4 regions of the Streptomyces sp. NPDC023573 genome follow, and region 1 is predicted to be linked to each of the others. Evidence: riboswitches for the same ligand, from Rfam matches in the RefSeq annotation. Region 1 holds a riboswitch; each other region holds the start of a gene.
The links. A riboswitch is a leader RNA that binds a small molecule or an ion and turns the genes downstream of it on or off. The one in region 1 is predicted to bind cobalamin.
Positions count from the first base shown of each region.

Region 2: another riboswitch for cobalamin. It lies ahead of ACZ32T_RS00295 (cobalamin biosynthesis protein); the one in region 1 lies ahead of ACZ32T_RS20955 (energy-coupling factor ABC transporter permease).
Region 3: another riboswitch for cobalamin. It lies ahead of ACZ32T_RS24815 (FecCD family ABC transporter permease); the one in region 1 lies ahead of ACZ32T_RS20955 (energy-coupling factor ABC transporter permease).
Region 4: another riboswitch for cobalamin. It lies ahead of ACZ32T_RS19545 (ribonucleoside-diphosphate reductase subunit alpha); the one in region 1 lies ahead of ACZ32T_RS20955 (energy-coupling factor ABC transporter permease).

Region 1 is NZ_JBVHKB010000006.1:196,097-201,108, reverse strand. Features, by position in the region: gene ACZ32T_RS20965 (FHA domain-containing protein) at 62-799, shown strand; gene ACZ32T_RS20960 (protein kinase domain-containing protein) at 796-2,136, shown strand; cobalamin riboswitch at 2,191-2,373, shown strand; gene ACZ32T_RS20955 (energy-coupling factor ABC transporter permease) at 2,404-3,114, shown strand; gene ACZ32T_RS20950 (energy-coupling factor ABC transporter substrate-binding protein) at 3,111-3,461, shown strand; gene cbiQ (cobalt ECF transporter T component CbiQ) at 3,468-4,217, shown strand; gene ACZ32T_RS20940 (energy-coupling factor ABC transporter ATP-binding protein) at 4,214-5,012, shown strand, end outside.
Region 2 is NZ_JBVHKB010000001.1:51,008-56,019, forward strand. Features, by position in the region: gene ACZ32T_RS00275 (alpha/beta hydrolase family protein) at 1-243, opposite strand, end outside; gene ACZ32T_RS00280 (class II aldolase/adducin family protein) at 310-969, opposite strand; gene ACZ32T_RS00285 (inorganic phosphate transporter) at 1,216-2,466, shown strand; gene ACZ32T_RS00290 (hypothetical protein) at 2,479-2,703, shown strand; cobalamin riboswitch at 2,885-3,013, shown strand; gene ACZ32T_RS00295 (cobalamin biosynthesis protein) at 3,142-4,086, shown strand; gene ACZ32T_RS00300 (cobyric acid synthase) at 4,083-5,012, shown strand, end outside.
Region 3 is NZ_JBVHKB010000008.1:44,641-49,652, reverse strand. Features, by position in the region: gene ACZ32T_RS24835 (NAD(P)/FAD-dependent oxidoreductase) at 1-416, opposite strand, end outside; gene ACZ32T_RS24830 (ferredoxin) at 413-613, opposite strand; gene ACZ32T_RS24825 (TetR/AcrR family transcriptional regulator) at 659-1,312, opposite strand; gene ACZ32T_RS24820 (hypothetical protein) at 1,306-1,497, opposite strand; cobalamin riboswitch at 1,630-1,779, shown strand; gene ACZ32T_RS24815 (FecCD family ABC transporter permease) at 1,881-2,990, shown strand; gene ACZ32T_RS24810 (ABC transporter ATP-binding protein) at 2,990-3,763, shown strand; gene ACZ32T_RS24805 (ABC transporter substrate-binding protein) at 3,798-4,820, shown strand.
Region 4 is NZ_JBVHKB010000005.1:547,415-552,426, reverse strand. Features, by position in the region: gene ACZ32T_RS19550 (ribonucleotide-diphosphate reductase subunit beta) at 1-31, opposite strand, end outside; gene ACZ32T_RS19545 (ribonucleoside-diphosphate reductase subunit alpha) at 31-2,409, opposite strand; cobalamin riboswitch at 2,548-2,671, opposite strand; gene ACZ32T_RS19540 (GNAT family N-acetyltransferase) at 2,724-3,224, opposite strand; gene mctP (monocarboxylate uptake permease MctP) at 3,365-5,012, opposite strand, start outside.

The sequences.
Region 1 (5,012 bases):
GTAGGCTTTCCGGCGTTGAACTGGGGAGAGTTGACCCCGATGGATCGGGGAGGGGGACCTCATGTACAGCGTCATCGTCGTGCCGCCGTCGTGCGGCGACGTCAAGGATCAGATCAGGATCACCGCAGGCGAGCGCGTGACTTTCGGCCGGTCCGGGAGCGACGGAGGTTTCGCCGTCGTACACGCGGGGGTGGCCAGGGTCGCCGGGGAGATCGTCGCGCACAGGACCTTCTGGCTGCTGAGCAACTTCAGCGAGGACCAGACGTACGTGGTGGAGAACCCGGAGGGCGCCGGGGAGCACATCAAGGTCGCGCCGGGCCGGCTGGAGGCGCCCGTGCCCTTCGAGTTCGGGCGTGTGGTCCTGCCGGCCTCGGGTGATCTGCTCACTTTCGACGTCTGGGCGCCTCGACACGCGTTCCGCAGCGTCCCGCGCCACGGACTCGACGGGTCCGCCACCGTCCCGGCCTTCGTACTCGACCGCACCAAGCGCTACTTCGCCGTGCTGGCGGCACTGTGCGAACCCAGGCTGCGCGGTACGACCAGCGCCCCGCTGCCGGCCGTCGAACAGCTCATGGACCGGCTCCGTCCGACCTGGCCCACGGTCAGCCGGTCGGCCGTCTACTGGAACATCGACTATCTGTCCGTGAAGCTGCGGTTGCGCCCCGACCGGATCGCCGCGGAACCCGGTCAGCGTGTCCACGGGAAGAAGGAGTCCCTCGTCGCGCTCGCGCTCCGCTTCGACCTGGTCCGGGAGGACGACCTCGTGGTGCTCACACCTGTCGGAAAGGTGGCGCAATGAGCGGGCAGCTGTACGCGGTCTCCGTCCCCAAGGGCTACCGGGTGGGCTCCTGGGAAGTCGGCGGACCCATCGCCTCCGGGGCGTTCGCCACCGTCTACACGGGGCGGCGCGTGGGCGCCGGCGATGTCACCGAGCCGGATCTGCCCGAGCGGGCCGCGCTGAAGTTCCTGCCCACCGGCACCCGCACTCCACGTCAGCTCAGCCATCTGCGCGAACTGACCGAGCGTGAGATCGACTTGCTGGCCAGGCTCCGCACGCCCCGCCTCATCCGCATGTACGAGACGCTGACGGTCGACGACCCGGGCCGCCCGGAGCTGGACGGCTCCACCGTCCTCGTCCTGGAGCGGGCCGAGGCCGATCTGAACCAGCTCCTGGAGCGCACCCCGGTCCCGGAGGCGGGACCGTCCCTGCTCGCGCAGATCTGTGAGGGTCTGCACCAGCTGCACCACGCGGGATGGGTGCACGGAGACCTGAAGCCGGCCAACGTGCTGCTCCTGAAGGACGGTTCGGCCCGGCTGGCCGACTTCAACATGGCGGCCGAACTGGAAGGCACCCACGCCTACGCCCCGGCGTTCGCCACCCCCGACTACACCCCGCCCGAGCTGTTCTGGCCGGAGATCGACGAGCGCGGCACGCGCATCCGCCCCACCTGCGACATCTGGGCCTTCGGCGTCCTCGCCCATGTCGTCCTGACCGGGTCGTTCCCGCTGCCGGGCGCGACCGCTGAGGCCCGGGCCGACGCGGCGACGCAGTACGCGCGCGGTGGTGCGGAACTGCGCCTGTCCCCCGCCCTCCCCGACGGCTGGCGTGACATCGTGCGGGAGTGCCTGGCCCCCACGCACGAGCGACGTCTCGCGGACGCCGGCGCGCTGCTCCGCCGGGTGGAGCGGCTCGCGGGCGCCTCCCGTTCGGCGAGGCTGCCGAGACTGCGGCCGAGACGGTGGCGGCGCCTGCCCGTCGCGGCGGCACTCGTGGCGGCGCTGCTGGGGGGAGCCGCGTACACCTTCCTGCCGGACACCGCGGAGCCCAGCGCGGCCCCGCCCACCTGTGAGAGACCCGTGGTGTACGAGGACACGCACGGCCGCGGCTACATGGCGGGCCACAGCGGCACCTGGGACTTCAGCATCAGGCGGGGAGACGGAGGCAGCCAGGTCAGGGAGGCCCAGTGCCTGCTCAGACACCTGCACGGCATCACCGAGGTCGGCGAGGTGGACGGCGACTTCGGGCCCATGACGCATGGAGCCGTCGTCACCTTTCAGGAACGGGCAGGGCTGGACGCGGACGGGACGGTCGGCCCGGAGACCTGGCGCGCCCTCCGCAAGGCGGAAGAACCGTGACGGTGGCCGCCCTCGGCGGCCTCGGGCCCGCTTGTCATCGCCCCCCGCCCGGCACTACTGTCGCCACGCCTTGGTGATCGGGAAATCGGTGTGATGCCGGTGCGGCCCTCGCCACTGTGATCGGGAAGTCCGGCTCCGGCCCTCACGGGCAGCCACTGGGTCCTTGTGACCCGGGAAGGCGGAGTTCGGGCGGTGTTACCCGTAAGCCAGGAGACCGGCCAAGGCACTTCAACCATCCACGAGGTGCTGGAGAGGGTCTGCTGAGCCATGCACATAGCCGAGGGTTTCCTGCCTCCGGCGCACGCGATCGCCTGGGGTGTCGCGTCCGCGCCGTTCGTCGTCCACGGAGTCCGCTCACTCACGCGTGAAGTCCGGGAGAACCCCGAGAGCACACTGCTCCTGGGGGCTTCCGGGGCCTTCACGTTCGTTCTTTCCGCTTTGAAGATCCCCTCCGTGACCGGGAGTTGCTCCCACCCCACGGGCACGGGGCTGGGTGCCATCCTGTTCCGCCCGCCGGTCATGGCGGTCCTGGGCACCATCACCCTGCTGTTCCAGGCGCTCCTGCTCGCCCACGGCGGGCTGACCACGCTGGGTGCCAACGTCTTCTCGATGGCGATCGTCGGGCCCTGGGCGGGGTACGCCGTCTACAGGCTGCTGCGCCGGTACGGTGTGCCGCTGATGGTGGGGGTGTTCTTCGGCGCGTTCGTCGCCGACCTGTCGACGTACTGCGTCACGAGCGTGCAGCTGGCGCTCGCCTTCCCGGACCCGGGCAGCGGCTTCCTGGGCGCGCTCGGCAAGTTCGGCTCCATCTTCGCGGTCACCCAGATCCCGCTGGCGGTGAGCGAGGGGCTCCTGACCGTCCTGGTCATGCGGCTCCTGGTGCAGTCCAGCAAGGGAGATCTGACCCGGCTCGGCGTGTTCCTCGCCGGAAGGCGGGACCGGACCAGGACGGACGGAACCGAGGCGGTGGCCCGATGAACAGGAACACGAGGATCAACGCCCTTCTGCTGCTCGTCGTGGCCGCGCTGGCCGTCCTGCCGCTGGCCCTCGGCCTCGGCGACGACGAGAAGGAGCCCTTCGCGGGAGCCGATGCCCAGGCCGAGACCGCGATCACCGAGATCGATCCCGGGTACGAACCCTGGTTCTCCCCGCTGTACGAACCACCGTCGGGCGAGATCGAGTCGGCGCTCTTCGCCCTCCAGGCCGCATTGGGCGCGGGCGTACTCGCCTACTACTTCGGCCTGCGACGCGGGCGCCGTCAGGGCGAGCTGCGCGCGGCCACGCGGCAGGAGAGCGCCGGGGAGCCGGCGGCCCGGGAGAACTGAGCGCTCGTGCTGCCGATCGACGCGGCGGCGCACAGCAGTCGCTGGCGCCGCCGCCATCCCGTGGACAAAGCCGTACTCGGTCTGGGACTCACGGTCCTGGCGATCTCGCTGCCGCCCTGGCCCGGAGCCGCGCTGATCCTCCTCACCGCCGTCGCCGTGCTGCTGGGGCCTGCCGGTGTGCCCGCCCGCCACCTCTGGCGGGCCTACCGGGTCCCCCTGGGCTTCTGCGTCACCGGGGCGGCCACGCTGCTCGTCCAGGTGGGCGGGCCGGAAGGACTCGTGACCCTGGCCGACGGGGGGCCGGCCCGTGCCGGTGAGCTGCTGCTGCGCACCTCCGCGGCATCGCTCGGGGTCCTGCTGTTCGCCTTCACCACCCCGATGTCCGACCTGCTGCCCCGCCTGGTCAAGGCGGGGGTGCCGGCGCCTGTGGTGGACGTCGCCCTGGTGACGTACCGCATGAGCTTCCTGCTCCTGGACTCGGTGCGCCGGATCCGGGAGGCCCAGGCCGCCCGGCTCGGGCACACCACTCGGGCCGCCGCCTGGCGGTCGCTGGCGGGGCTCGGGGCCACCGCGTTCGTCAGGGCCTTCGACCGCGCGGCACGGCTCCAGGCCGGTCTCGCCGGGCGCGGTCACGACGGGACCCTGCGTGTCCTGGTCCCCGACGCCCGTGTCTCCGGCCGGTTCGTGGCCGTGAGCATCGCCCTGCTCGCGGCCCTCACCGCGCTGACCCTCGTCCTGGAAAGGCCCCTTTCATGAGCGCATCCGCACTGCTCGCCCTCCGGGACGCGTCCTTCGGGTACGAGGACGGGCCTGCCGTGCTCAGCGGCCTCGACTTCGAGGCGCGGGCGGGGCGTGCGCTCGCCCTGCTCGGCCGGAACGGCAGTGGGAAGACCACGCTGATGCGTCTGCTCAGCGGCGGGTTGCGCCCCCGCGAGGGCCAGTTGACGGTGGAGGGCCACCCGGTCACGTACGACCGGAAGGGCCTGACCCGGCTGCGTACGACGGTCCAGCTGGTGGGGCAGGACCCGGACGACCAGTTGTTCGCCGCGTCCGTCTCGCAGGACGTGTCCTTCGGGCCGCTGAATCTCGGGCTCTCCGACAGCGAGGTGCGGGCCCGGGTGGACGAGGCGCTGGGCGCGCTCGACATCATGGCGCTGGCGGACCGGCCCACCCACCTGCTCTCGTACGGGCAGCGCAAGCGGACCGCCATCGCGGGCGCGGTCGCGATGAGGCCCCGGATGCTGATCCTCGACGAGCCGACCGCCGGTCTGGACCCGGACGGTCAGGAGCGGCTGCTCGCCACGCTGGGCACCCTCCGGGAGAGCGGCACCACCGTCATGATGGCGACCCACGACGTCGACCTGGCCCTGCGCTGGGCCGACGACGCCGCGCTCCTCACTCCCTCGGGCGTCCGAGCCGGGCCGGCTCCGGCGATGCTCGCCCGTACGGATCTCCTGGAGGAGGCCGGACTGCGGCTGCCGTGGGGCGTCGCGACCGCCCGGCTGCTGCGCGCGCACGGCCTGCTGGACGCGTCGGCGCCCGGCCCCCGCA
Region 2 (5,012 bases), on a different contig from region 1:
CACCGCGTGGACGCCGCGGCCGGCCAGTCCGTACGTACCGGGGCGCAGCGCGGGGAAGGAGCGGGTCAGGGTGATCTGCCCGGCCGCGGTGGCGTGCACGGTGAGACGGCGGTCGGCCGGGAAGGGCCGTGGCGAGGGCGCCCCCAGGGCGGCGTCGCTGGCGTAGCGGCCGGCGGCGACCGCTGCCGCGCCGGCGCCGAGGATCGAGGTGGCGGCCACTGCCGCCGCTGTTGCCGGGCGCACGGCTCCAGTGTCCTGGGCCGGGGCCCCGTTGGCCAGTGGGCAGGGCCGTACGGTGCGGCGCCGGGCTCAGCCGCGCTGGCCGTAGCCCTTCAGGGCGTCCTGGACGTCGTCCAGCTGGGCCGGGGTGAGGAGGCTCGGGCTGTGGCCCGGAACGGAGCTCGCGGTGAGCCAGAGCCTGCACATCCATTCGAGCTGCGCGGTGCGGTCGTACGCCTCGTCGAGGGTGCGCCCGTAGGTGACGGTGCCGTGGTTCCGCAGCAGGCAGCCGGTGCGGTCGCGCAGGGCGGCCATCATGTGGTGGGCGAGCTCCGGCGTGCCGTAGCGCGCGTAGGCGGCGGTGCGGACGGGACCGCCGAGCAGGGCGGCGGCGTAGTGGATGAGCGGCACCTCGGGGACGAGGGTGGAGACGGCCGTGGCGTGCACGGCATGGGTGTGGACGACCGCCGCGGCGTCGCTGCCGCGGTAGACGGCCAGGTGGAGCGGTAGTTCGCTGGTCGGGACCAGGTCGCCGATGACCTGGCGTCCTTCGAGGTCGACGCCGACGGCGTCCCCGGGGCCGAGCCGGTCGTAGGGCACCCCGCTGGGGGTGACCAGGACGATGTCGCCGACCCGGGCCGACACGTTGCCGGAGGTCCCGACGACCAGGCCGTCCGCCGCCGTCCTCCGGGCCGTCGCGACGACACCGTCCCACGCCTGTTCCACAGCACGCTCATCCATGTCACCCATACGGGGATCCTAGGGTCACGTGACCGATGTCTCCCCGAAGGGGTGAACCGGTCACGGTCAAGATCCCTCGCGTCGGACGGCACCGGGCCCCGCACCGGCGGCAGCGGTCCGGCCCACCCCCCGCGCACACAAGCGGAACCGGCGCACACGGTTGGGGTCACCGTGCCGCCCTGCCCAGTTCATCTTCCGTTCACCCTGGTTGCTTACGTTCCACGTGCCAATGACGTCGAACGATTGCCTGGGTAAATGGAACACATCACGCTGCTGCTTGCGATTGTGATCGTGACAGCTCTCGTGTTCGATTTCACGAACGGTTTCCACGACACCGCCAACGCGATGGCCACCACCATCTCGACCGGCGCTCTCAAGCCCAAGACAGCGGTGGCGATGTCCGCCGTTCTCAACCTCGTCGGCGCGTTCCTGTCGGTGGAGGTCGCCAAGACGATCTCCGGCGGGATCATCAACGAGAACGGCCTCAGAACCGAGGTCATCTTCGCGGCGCTCGTCGGCGCGATCCTGTGGAATCTGCTGACCTGGCTGGTCGGCCTCCCCTCCAGTTCCTCCCACGCACTCTTCGGCGGCCTCATCGGCGCCGCGGTCATGTCGGCCGGCTGGTCCTCGATCAACGGCGGCACCGTCGTCACGAAGGTCCTGCTGCCCGCGATCGCCGCGCCGGTCGTGGCGGGTCTCGCCGCGCTGCTGGCGACGAAGCTGACGTACCGCCTCAACCGGAAGATCACCGACGAGGCGCAGCTGAAGTCGACCGCCAAGGGGTACCGCGCCGGCCAGATCGCCTCGGCCGGGCTCGTCTCGCTCGCCCACGGCACCAACGACGCGCAGAAGACGATGGGCATCATCACCCTGGCCCTGGTCACCGGTGGCGTCCTCTCCCCCGGCTCGAACCCGCCGGTCTGGGTCATCGCCTCCGCCGGTATCGCCATCGCCCTGGGCACCTACCTCGGCGGCTGGCGCATCATCCGCACCATGGGCAGCGGCCTCACCGACCTCCGTCCGCCGCAGGGCTTCGCGGCCCAGACCAGTGCGGCCACGGTCATCCTGGCCTCCTCGCACCTCGGCTTCTCCCTCTCCACCACGCAGTCCTGCTCCGGCGCCGTCATGGGCGCGGGTCTCGGACGCAAGGGGGGCGTGGTCCGCTGGTCCACCGCCACCCGGATGTTCGTGGCCTGGGGCCTGACCCTGCCGGCCGCCGGTCTGATCGGCGCGGGCGCCGAGTTCCTGACCAAGCAGGGCCCCTGGGGCGTCGGCGTGGTCGCCGTCCTCCTCGTCGTGGGCTCCGGCGCCATCTGGCTGCTGTCGCGCCGCAAGCCGGTCGACCACACCAACGTGAACGCGGAGGCCGAGCCCGCGGGCGTCGTCACCACCGCCATCTCCGCGGTCAGCCCGCCGCCCGCCGGTACCGTCGTACCGGAGCTCAAGACCACCATCTCGGCCCCGGCCACGACGGCCGGTACCCCGGCCGACCCGGCCACGGTGTAAGGACGGATCCGCATGAACATCGACTGGGCAGCTCTCGCGTCCGTCTTCGGCGTCAGCCTCGTGGTCACCGTCGCACTGGTCGGCCTCTTCACGCTCGGCATCACGGGCATGGCCAGGCAGACGTCGACCGCCCAGGGCGCCGACGGTCCCAACGGCCTGGTGCGCACCGGTGCGTACGCCTGCTTCGGGCTCTGCGCGGCGGCGGTCGCGTACGGGATCTATCTGATCGTCGCCTGACCGCTCCCACGCGGACACCCACCCGGGCCGGACACACCACGTGTGTCCGGCCCGGTGTGCGTCTGAGCACATCAAAGCCTCGCAGGTCAGCGGCAGGTTGACGGGCGTTCGCGGGTCATGGTGGACTGCCGGAGCCATTTAGGCCGACCGGCATGTGCCGACCGGCCTTGCGGCGACAGGAGAGGAAGCCGGTGCGAATCCGGCGCGGTCCCGCCACTGTCACCGGGGAGCAGCCTCCATACGGAAGTCACGGCCCGTCACCGCGGGCTGGAAGGCCGGAGGAACTGCGGATCCGGAAGCCAGGAGACTCTCGTCGCCGGTCACGTCGAACCAGGGCGCGGACCCTGAGTGAGGACATACGCCATGTCTGGCTGCCCTGCGTCGGTCGCTGCACCACCTGTCACGAAGGTCCTCCGAGGCGCGACGGCCGGCTGAGCGGTGCGAGCCGACCGCATCTTCGCGTACGGAGCCGCCGCCGGTCTGATCGGCGACCTGCTGTTCGGTGATCCCCGGCGTGGCCACCCCGTCGCCGCCTTCGGGCGTGCGGCGGCGGGCGCCGAGCGCCGCCTGTGGCGTGACCACCGCGGCTGGGGCGCGCTGCACACGCTCGTCTGCGCCGGGGGTGCCGCGGGCGCCGCCGCGCTGGCCGCGCGTGCCGTCCGCAACCGTCCCGCCGCCGCCGTGGCGCTGACCGCCGCCGCCACCTGGTCCGTCGTCGGAGGCACCTCGCTGGGCCGTGAGGCCCGCGCCATCGGCGGGGCGCTGGCCGCCGGCGACGTCGAGCTGGCCCGGGAGCGGCTGCCGCATCTGTGCGGCCGCGACCCGCAGTCGCTGGACGGGCAGCAGATCGCCCGCGCCGTGGTGGAGTCCGTCGCCGAGAACACCTCCGACGCCGTCGTGGGGGCCCTGGTGTGGGGCGCGCTCGGCGGAGTGCCGGGGCTGGTCGCCTTCCGGGCCGTCAACACGCTCGACGCCATGGTCGGGCACAAGTCGCCCCGGTACCGGCGCTACGGCTGGGCCTCCGCCCGGCTCGACGACGTCGCCGGCTGGCCCGGCGCCCGGCTCACCGCCCTGCTCGCCGTGGCCGCCGGAGGGCGCCCACGCGAGGCGGTCGGCGCCTGGCGGGCGGACGCGGGCCGGCATCCCAGCCCCAACGCGGGCCCGGTCGAGGCCTCGTTCGCGGGGGCGCTCGGCGTACGGCTCGGCGGCACCCTCGCGTACGGCGGACGGGTCGAGCACCGGCCGGTGCTCAACGGCGGAGCCGGGAGGGACGTGCGGGTCACGGACATCGAACGCGCGGTGCGGCTGTCGCGCCGGGTGAGTGTGCTGGCCCTCGTCGTGTGCGCGGCGGGGCGGTCGGCCATGGGACGGAGAGTCGGATGAGCGGCGGACTGCTGGTCGCGGGGACCACTTCGGACGCGGGCAAGAGCGTCGTCACGGCGGGGATCTGCCGGTGGCTGGTGCGCCGGGGGGTGAAGGTCGCGCCGTTCAAGGCGCAGAACATGTCGCTGAACTCGTTCGTCACCCGGGAGGGGGCGGAGATCGGCCGCGCCCAGGCGATGCAGGCGCAGGCCGCCCGGGTGGAGCCGTCGGCGCTGATGAACCCGGTGCTGCTCAAGCCCGGCGGCGACCGGTCGAGCCAGGTCGTCCTGATGGGCAGGCCGGTCGGCGAGATGAGCGCCCGCGGCTATCACGGCGGCCGCCAGGAGGCACTGCTGGGGACGGTCGTGGACTGTCTGGAACAGCTGCGGGGCGCGTACGACGCCGTGATCTGCGAGGGTGCGGGCAGTCCGGCCGAGATCAATCTGCGGCGCACGGACATCGTGAACATGGGCATCGCCCGGGCCGCGCGCTTTCCCGTGCTGGTGGTCGGCGACATCGACCGGGGCGGCGTGTTCGCCTCGTTCTTCGGCACGACGGCGCTGCTGGGCCCCGAGGACCAGTCGCTGGTCGCGGGGTATCTCGTCAACAAGTTCCGCGGTGACGTGTCACTGCTGGAGCCCGGTCTCGACATGCTGCTCGGGCTCACGGGGCGGCCGACGTACGGGGTGCTGCCCTACGCCCACGGTCTGGGCATCGACGAGGAGGACGGTCTGCGCGTGTCGATGCGCGGCACCGTTCGGGAGTCGGTCGTGGCGCCGCCGCACGGCGAGGACGTGCTGCGGGTCGCGGTCTGCGCGGTGCCGCTGATGTCGAACTTCACCGATGTGGACGCGCTGGCGGCCGAGCCGGGTGTGGTGGTGCGGTTCGTGGACCGGGCGGAGGAGCTCGTCGACGCGGACCTCGTGATCGTGCCCGGGACGCGGGGC
Region 3 (5,012 bases), on a different contig from region 1:
CGGAGCCCCACGGCGTCGTCCAGGGTTCGGAGCACATGCACCCCCGCCGTTCCCGAAAGGCCCGGCAGCCTGCGCGCGCGTAGTCCGGTCGCCAGGACGACGGTTGCCGCCTTCAGTTCGGCTCCGCTCGCCGTGCGCACGGTACGGGTGGCGGCGTCGAGGGCCGAAGCGCGTTCGCCGAGGACGAATTCGGCCTCCAGGGCGTCCAGTACGTCACGGGTGCGCAGATGCGTGCGCTCGGCCTCCCACGTCCCGGCGAGTACCTGCTTGGACAGCGGCGGACGGTCGTACGGCGCGCCGCTCTCCTCGCCGAGCAGCGTGATCCGCTCGCGGTAGCCCTTACGGCGCAGTGTCTCCACGACGGCGAGACCCGCCGCCCCGGCCCCGACGACGAGCACACCCGACGGTGTGCTCACGCGCCCTCACCGAGGTGGATGGCGGCGGCAGGGCAGACACCGGCGGACTCCCGGACCGCCTCGTGCCGGTCGGCGGCCGGTGCGGCGTCGAGAAGGACGACGATGCCGTCCTCGTCGCGCTGGTCGAACACCTCCGGGGCGATCAGTACGCACTGCCCGGCGCCGCAGCACTTCTCCTCGTCAACAGTGATCTTCATGCTCTCTCCCTTGTGGGGCCGGGCCCTCGTCGGGCCCGGGTCGGTTCAGCGACGGGTGGTGGGCGCGGCGAGCAGCCCCACCAGCGCGTCCTCCAGCGTGTCGGCGGTGCGCTCCCAGGACGAGCCGGGACGGACCGGTCCCTCGGCCAGGGAGTGCTCCCGCTCCGCACAGGTATGGGTGATCAGATGACGGGCCATCTCGGCGCGCGCCGGGCGGACCTCCGGGGGAACGATGTCGTGCAGGCACGAGCCCAGTCCCTGGAGGGTGCGGCGCAGGCTGTCACGGGTGAGGGACTCGTCCGCCACCAGCGTCCGCATCAGCGGGTCGGTCATCACCTGCGCGGCGAACCGCGCGTGCCACGAGGGGACACCGAGAGCGGCATGGTGGTCGGTCACCGGGCGCACCAGGCAACGCACCCAGTCCCGCAGGTCGGTGCTGTCGCCCACGGCCTCCACATGGCGCGCGCGGATGGCGTCGACACCCGTGCCGTGCTTGGTCATGATGGCCCGTACGAGCGTCGCCCTGCTGCCGAAGTGATAGCTGACGACGGTGTTGTTGCCCTGGCCGGCCGCCTCGCCGATCTGGCGGTTGGAGACGTTCGACAGCCCGTGCTCGGCGTAGAGGCGTTCGGCCGCGGTCATGATGGCCTCGCGCGTACCGGCGCCCCGGCCGGTGCGAGGCTCTGTCCTGTTCACCATGTCACCGGAACCTCGCGCGGCGGACCGGTGAGCACGCCGTCATGGCGCCGCAGGGCAGCGGGGTCCACGGCGGGCCTGAGCCGCGGGAGTCGGCGCAACACCCGGAGCCGCACACGAACTTCGTCTCCGGAGTCCGGGGCGACGACCGTGCAGTCCAGCGGGCGGTCCTTCCTGACTGCGCTCATGGCTTCCTCCACACGTTTCAGGGGTCCCGGCTCCCCGACCACTAGACAGCACGCCTCCATGCAAATCAATCGACTGACTTAATCGGATGGCGCGGCTGGCCGGAAACGTGTGGGCGCCGTCATCCGGCGGCTTTCCCCTTGGCGGGCAGCCGTCCGGCACGCGATAGGCTGCATGCGCCTCGTGGGGGAAGTCCGGTCGAATTCCGGCGCTGACCCGCAACGGTAGGCGGAGCCACACACGGTTCCGTAAGCCCGATCACCCACGGTGGCGAAGCTCCTGTCGATCGCCGTGGACTGCGAGAGGTGCTGCGTACGGCGCGCCTGGCGTCCCGAGCCGCTCCTTGGATGACGTAGGCACGGCCCGAGGCGAAAGCGAACCGCCTGTGGCCACGCCCCGTGACCGAACACCCGCCGTGCTGCCGCGCGGTACCCGCTCCGGCAGTGGGCCCGCGCCCCCCGGACGCCTCCCCCTGCCCCTCCTGGTGACCGGCCTGTGCGTCGCGCTCCCGCTCTCCCTCGCCTGCGGGGCGGGGATCGGGGCCTCGGGGCTCACATGGGGCGAGACGCTGCACCACCTGTGGGCGGGGCTGACCGGCGGGGCCATAGCCCCGGACGAGGTCTCCTCGTACACCATCGTCTGGGAGCTCCGCTTCCCGCGCGCCGTCCTCGCCGCGGTCGTCGGGGCCGGGCTGGCGGCCGTCGGCGTAGCCGTGCAGGCCATGGTGCGCAACGCGCTCGCCGACCCGTTCGTCCTCGGCATCTCCTCGGGCGCGGCCGTCGGTGCCAACGCCGTGCTGATCTTCGGGGCGTTCGGCGCGCTCGGCGTCTGGGCGCTGTCCTCGGCGGCCTTCCTCTCCGCGCTCCTCGCCATGGTGCTGGTGTACACGATCGCCCGGACCGCACGGGGCCTGACACCGCTGCGCCTCGTGCTGACCGGCACGGCGATGTACTACGGCTTCTCGGCCGTGGCCACCTTCATGGTGTTCGCCGCCGAGCGGGGCGAAGCGGCACGGTCCGCGATGATGTGGCTGCTCGGCAGCCTGGGCGGGGCCAACTGGTCGTCCGTGCCGATCGCAGCCGGCGCGGTGGCCGGCGGCCTCGCCCATCTCGGCTGGTCGGCACGGCGCCTGAACGCCCTCGCCATGGGCGACGAGACCGCTGCCGCACTCGGTGTGGACGCCGGCCGTCTGCGCAAGGAGCTCTTCCTCGTCTCCGCCGCCGTCACCGGGGCGGTCGTCGCGGTCAGCGGGGCCATCGGCTTCGTGGGCCTGATGGTCCCGCACGCCGCACGGATGCTGGTCGGCGCGGACCACCGCCGCCTGCTGGCCGTCGCGCCCCTGGCCGGTGCCACCCTCCTGATCTGGGTGGACATCCTCTCGCGCGTGGTGCTCGCCCCCGCCGAACTGCCGGTGGGCGTACTGACCGCGGCCGTCGGCGTGCCGTGCTTCGTCCTGCTCATGCGCCGCCGCGCCTACACCTTCGGAGGCGTGTGATGCGGATCGAGATCGACGCACTCACGGTCGAGATCGCCGGTGCGCGGCTGGTGGAGGACGTCACGCTGCGAGCCGGCAGCGGACAGCTCGTCGGTCTCGTCGGCCCCAACGGCAGCGGCAAGTCGACCCTGTTGCGCTGCGTCTACCGGGCGCTCCGTCCCTCGGCAGGCGCGGTGCGGATCGGTGGCGAGGACCTGCGGACCATGACGGCCCGTGAGGGCGCGCGCCGACTGGCCGCGCTTCCGCAGGAAGTGGTCGCGGAGTTCGACTTCACCGTCGCCGAGACCGTGGCCATGGGCCGGCTGCCGCACCAGGGGCCGATGACCCGCACCACCGACGAGGACCGCCGCACATGTGAGGCCGCGCTGGAGGGCGTCGGGGCCGGCCACCTGGCCGACCGCGGCTTCCTCACCCTCTCCGGCGGGGAGAAGCAGCGGGTCCTGATCGCCCGCGCGCTCGCCCAGCAGCCCCAGGTGCTGGTGCTCGACGAGCCCACCAACCACCTGGACATCGGCCAGCAGCTGGAGGTCCTCGCGCTGGTACGCGGCAGCGGTCTGACCGCACTCACCGCCCTGCACGACCTCAACCTCGCCGCACGCCACTGCGACGTCGTCCACGTCATCGACGGTGGGCGGATCGCCGCCTCCGGACCACCTCACGACGTCCTCACGCCCGGGCTGCTGGCCGAGGTGTTCGGCGTCCGCGCGCACCGCGTAACGCACCCCGGGACAGGCGCGCCGCAGCTGCTCTTCGACCGGCTTCCCCCCGCATGACGCCCCGTCCCCCGCCCCAAGGAGTCCTCACGCCATGCGTCATCTCGTACGCCCCGCCGCACTGGCCCTCGCCGCCGCACTCGCCCTCACGGGCTGCGGGGCGGAGGTCACCTCGCAGGAAGGGAAGGAGGACGGCGCCCGTGCAGCCGGCGGCCACTACCCGGTGACCGTGGAGAACTGCGGGGAGAGGAAGACGTACGACAAGGCTCCGCAGCGGGTGGTCACCAACGATGTCGGCATCACCGAGATCATGTTCGCCCTCGGTCTCGAGGACCACATGGCCGGATACGTCATGCCCGACGACAAGGGGGACCTGACATCCGTCCCCTGGAAGGACGGTTACCGCAAGACCACGTGGCTCTCGAAGGAGCGAATCAACAAGGAGCTGGTCCTCGACGCCGGCGCCGATCTGGTCTTCGCTGGATGGAACTATGGATTCAGCGAGGGCGAAGGCTTCACGCCCGACGCGTTGCGGCGGGTGGGCATCGACTCGTACCTGCTCAGCGAGTCGTGCCGTAACGGACGGGGCAAGGCCCGCGGAGTGATGGCGCCGCTCGACGCGCTCTACACCGACCTGCGGAACCTGGGCAGGATCTTCGACGTCGAGGACCGGGCCGGCACGCTCATCGCCTCGTTCCGCAAGCAGGTGGCCGAAGCGCAGGCGCAGGCCCCGGAAGGCGCCGACCGGCCGCGCGTCTTCCTCTACGACGACGGCCAGGACAAGCCTCTGACCTCGGGTGCCTACGCCGGCCCCCACGACATCATCACCAAGGCCGGCGGCGACCACATCATGAAGGACCTCAAGGACAGCTGGACCACGGTGGGCTGGGAGACGGTCGTCGCCCGCGACCCCGAGGTCATCGTGATCAACAACTACGGGGACACCACCGCTGACCGGAAGCGGAAGTTCCTGAAGTCCTACGGGCCGCTCGCGAACGTCTCGGCGATCAAGAACGACCGGATCGTCGTCCTCGACTACGTCGACCTCGTCGAGAGCCCGCGCAACCCGGCGGCCGTCAGCTCACTCGCGGCGGAGCTGAGGGACCTCAGCTCCTGACCCCGGCCGGGCGGGCGCCGATGACCCCGGCGGGCGCCGGAGACGGGCAGGCAGGGGGCGCTGCGGGGGTGCCCGGGACGTCGGCCGCCGTCGCGTCCCCCGGCGGCTCGTCGCTCCGCACCCGGGGCCGACGACGGGTGTGGCATAGCGCACAGCGGGTCCCCCGCGCGGGGCGTCCTCAGCCCGCCGATC
Region 4 (5,012 bases), on a different contig from region 1:
CCAGCAGGTTCTTGTTCTCGGATGTCGTCATTACTGGCAGGCCTCGCAGGACTCGGGGTTCTCCAGGGAACAGGCGATCGCGTCCGCGTCGGGCGCGGGCGCCTGCTCGGGGATCGGGGCGGCGGACGCCGCTCGGGCGATCCGGGTCGCCGGGCGCGACCGCAGGTAGTACGTCGTCTTCAGCCCCTGCTTCCAGGCGTACGCGTACATCGAGGAGAGCTTGCCGATCGTCGGCGTCTCCAGGAACAGGTTGAGCGACTGGCTCTGGTCGAGGAACGGCGTGCGGGCAGCCGCCATGTCGATCAGGCCGCGCTGCGGGATCTCCCACGCCGTGCGGTACAGCGCACGCACGTCCTCGGGGATCCAGCCGAAGCCCTGCACGGAGCCGCTCGCCTCGCGCAGCGCCTCACGGGTCCGCGCGTCCCAGACGCCGAGTCTCTTCAGCTCGTCGACCAGGTAGGCGTTGACCTGGAGGAACTCCCCGCTGAGGGTCTCGCGCTTGAAGAGGTTGGAGACCTGCGGTTCGACGCACTCGTACACCCCGGCGATCGAGGCGATGGTCGCCGTCGGCGCGATGGCGAGCAGCAGCGAGTTGCGCATGCCCGTCTTCGCGATCCGGGCGCGCAGCGCGTCCCAGCGCTCCGGCCAGTGCAGCTCGGTGTCGTAGTGGTCCGGGTGCAGTACGCCGCGCGCCGCGCGGGTCTCGGACCAGGCGGGCAGCGGGCCGGACTTCTCCGCGAGGTCGCAGGAGGCCTCGTAGGCGGCCAGCATGATCCGCTCGGAGATCCTCGTGGACAGCGCGCGGGCCTCGGGGGAGTCGAAGGGGAGGCGCAGCTGGAAGAAGACGTCCTGGAGGCCCATCGCGCCCAGGCCCACCGGACGCCAGCGGGCGTTGGAGCGGCCGGCCCGTTCGGTCGGGTAGAAGTTGATGTCGACGACCCGGTCCAGGAAGGTCACGGCGGTCCGCACGGTGGTGTCCAGCCGCTCCCAGTCGATGGAGCCGTCCACCACGAAAGCGCCCAGGTTGACCGAACCCAGGTTGCAGACGGCCGTCTCGCCGTCGTCGGTGACTTCGAGGATCTCCGTGCACAGGTTCGAGGAGTGCACGACCCGGCCCGGCTCGGCGGTCTGGTTCGCCGTGCGGTTCGAGGCGTCCTTGAACGTCATCCAGCCCTGCCCGGTCTGGGCGAGGGTCCGCATCATCCTTCCGTACAGCTCACGCGCCGGCAGGGTCTTGCGGGCCAGCCCCTTGGCCTCGGCGGCCCGGTAGGCGGCGTCGAACGCGTCGCCCCACAGGTCGACCAGCTCGGGGGTGTCCGCCGGTGAGAACAGTGACCAGTCGGTGTCCGCGTCGACGCGGCGCATGAACTCGTCCGGGATCCAGTGCGCCAGGTTGAGGTTGTGCGTACGCCGCTGGTCCTCGCCGGTGTTGTCGCGCAGCTCGAGGAACTCCTCGATGTCCGCGTGCCAGGTCTCCAGGTAGACGGCGGCGGCGCCCTTGCGGCGGCCGCCCTGGTTCACCGCGGCGACCGAGGCGTCGAGCGTCTTCAGGAACGGCACGATGCCGTTGGAGTGTCCGTTCGTGCCGCGGATGAGCGAACCCCGGGCGCGGATACGGGAGTACGAGAGCCCGATGCCGCCCGCGTGCTTGGAGAGACGCGCCACCTGGTGGTAGCGGTCGTAGATCGAGTCCAGCTCGTCCAGCGGCGAGTCCAGCAGGTAGCAGGAGGACATCTGCGGGTGGCGGGTTCCGGAGTTGAAGAGGGTGGGGGAGGAGGGCAGGTAGTCGAGCCGGTTCATCAGGCCGTAGAGCGCGGCCACTTCCTCCAGAGCCCGCTCGGAGGTGTCCTCGGCCAGCCCGGCGGCGACGCGCAGCATGAAGTGCTGCGGGGTCTCGACCACATCGCGGGTGAGCGGATGGCGCAGCAGGTACCGGCTGTGCAGCGTCCGCAGCCCGAAGTAGCCGAAGCGGTCGTCGGCGCCTTCGGCGAGCGCCCGCTCGACCAGCGCGTCGAGGGCGGCGGCGTGCCGCGTGACGAACCCGGCCGTACGGTCCGCGATCAGGCCCTCGCGATGCCCCACGGCGACCGACGCGGAGAAGGAGACGGCGCCCTGGCCGGCGGCCTCGTCCGCGATGGTCCGGGTGAGGAGCCGGGCGGCGAGCCGGGAGTAGGCGGGGTCCTCGGAGATCAGGCCGGCGGCGGCCTCGGTGGCCAGCGAGCGCAGTTCGGCCTCGTCCGACCGGGCGTTGCGGCCACGCAGCGCGGCGGCGGCCACCCGTCCGGGGTCGGTGTCGGGCAGATCGGCGGTGAGACCGGTCAGGGTCCGCAGCAGTGCGGTCCCGGGCGCGTCGGTCGTGCGGCCTTCGGGTTCCGTGGCTGAAACCGGGTCGGCTGGCGCGATGGTCACTGGGGCTATCCCTCGCTCGGCTCAGGGCCTGCGGGAGCGGGGCAGCCGGGGGCACACGGCGCCCGGGAAAGGGCAGCACGGCGCGCGGCGTCCACCGGCCCTCCGCGGGGCCCGGACGTATCGGCGCCCGGATCGGTCGAGCCGGGCGCACTGTCGGCAGGTCTTCGGACTTCGGGGTGCGGATGAGCACACCGATCACACCGTTGCGGGACAGTTCCGGATTCTCACCGGATTCCCCTGCGGCGACAGCGAGGTCGAGCATACATGTGGGGGGTGCCGATTGAAGAAGCCACCACATCTTGTGTCGTGAAGGGTCAGAGCTCCAGGCGGAACGTCAGGAGCGAGAGCTCCGGCAGGGGACACCAGTCCCGCTCGGGAGTCCGTACGAAGCCGAGGCGGCGGTATATCCGGTGGGCGCCCAGCATGGCTGACTGCGTCGACAGGACGATCCCGGTGAGCCCTCCCGCAGCCCGCGCCCGCTCGATACAGGCACGTACGAGCGCCTCACCCGCACCCCGCCCACGGGCCTCCGGCGAGACGGCCAGCATCCGGAACTCGGCCTCGTCCTCCCCGGCGATGTCCGCCCACGGGCTCCCCGGCGCGACGTAGGTGACACCGCCCAGCAGCCTGCCGTCGGCGTCCAGCGCGACCAGCACCTCGGCCTCGGCGGCCCGCCGCCCGACCGCGCGGAGCTGATCCAGGTAGGGGTCGTCGGCGCCGAAGTCCAGGAGCCCGTCGCCCACATAGGCGTGCGCGGTGATCTCGCCCAGCTCCTCGAACTGAGCGGGCAGCGCCGGCCTGATCGAAACGTCCATGGGCGGCAGTCTGCCCCAGACGCCGGGTGCGGCGCGCCCCCGTTTCCGCAGGCCTCGGGCACCGGTCCTGAGACGACTCCGTCCCGGCAGGGAGGACCCTGCCGGGACGGACGTCCTGCTCCGGAGTGACCGCTGTGGGGTCAGTGGCCGCCCGGGGCGCCCGCCGTGGCCGGCGGGAGCTCGACCTTGACGCCGGGGTCGCCCGCGTCCGCCGTGTAGTCCGACGGGGAGGTCTCGTCCACACCGGCCGGCGCCTTCACCGCGTTGAGGACGACGGTCAGCACGAGCACGACGACGAGGTTCAGGACGAACGCGGTGAGACCGATGTAACCGATCTCGCCGATGCCCGGGATCTCCTTCGAGGACCCGCCGAAGTGCTTCTGGGTCGGGCTGGCGACGCCGTACGCGGCCGCCGTGCCGTAGATCATGCCGACCGCCCAGCCCGCGATCAGGGCCCAGCGGTGGAACCACCGGGTGAAGAGCCCGCCCACCAGGGCCGGCATCGTCTGGAGGATCCAGATGCCGCCCAGCAGCTGGAAGTTGATCGCGACCGTCTTGTCCATGGTGAGGACGAAGGCGAGCGCGCCGACCTTGACCAGCAGCGAGACCAGCTTGGAGACCTTGGTCTCCTGGGCCGGGGTCGCGTCCGGCTTCAGGAAGTCCTTGTAGATGTTGCGGGTGAAGAGGTTCGCCGCGGCGATCGACATGATCGCGGCGGGCACCAGGGCGCCGATACCGATCGCGGCGAAGGCCACGCCCGCGAACCAGTCCGGGAACATGTTTTCGAAGAGCTGCGGAATGGCGAGCTGGCCGTTGTCGACCTTGATCCCGGCCGCGATCGCCATGAATCCGAGCAGCGCCAGAAGGCCCAGCATCAGCGAATACAGCGGCAGGATCGTGGTGTTGCGCCGGATCACCTCACGGCTGCGGCTGGAGAGCGTCGCCGTGATCGAGTGCGGGTACATGAAGAGCGCCAGCGCCGAGCCCAGGGCCAGGGTGGCGTAAACCCACTGGCCGGAGACGCCGGGTGCGAGCCCGGCCACCGGTTTGCCGGCCGCCTCGTTCGCGGCGGAGAACTTCTCGCCGGCGGCGGCGAAGATGTTGTCGAACCCGCCCAGCTTGATCGGGATGTAGATGATCGCCACCGCGATGACCAGGTAGATCAGCCCGTCCTTGACGAACGCGATCAGCGCCGGCGCGCGCAGCCCCGAGGAGTAGGTGTACGCGGCGAGGACGGCGAACGCGATGAGCAGCGGCAGGTCCTTGATGAACCAGTGCGTGTTCTCGCCGCCGCCGACGCCCATGACGTCCAGGACGGCCTGGATGCCGACCAACTGGAGCGCGATGTACGGCATCGTGGCGAGGATGCCGGTGACGGCGACCGCCAGCGAGAGACCCTTCGAGCCGAAGCGGCCACGGACGAAGTCCGAGGTGGTGACGTAGCCGTGCTTGTGCGACACCGACCACAGGCGCGGCAGGAAGGTGAAGATCAGCGGATAGACGAGGATCGTGTAGGGGACGGCGAAGAAGCCGGCCGCGCCCGCCGCGTAGACCGCCGCGGGCACCGCGACGAAGGTGTACGCCGTGTAGAGGTCTCCGCCGAGCAGGAACCAGGTGACCCAGGTGCCGAACGACCGCCCGCCCAGGCCCCATTCGTCGAGGGTGGCCTCGTTCTCGGCCTTGCGCCAGCGCGCGGCCATGAACCCGATGACCGTGACGGCCAGGAAGAAGAAGATGAACACGGCGAGTGCGACGCCGTTCACGCCGTCCCCGGCGGCCGCGATGTTG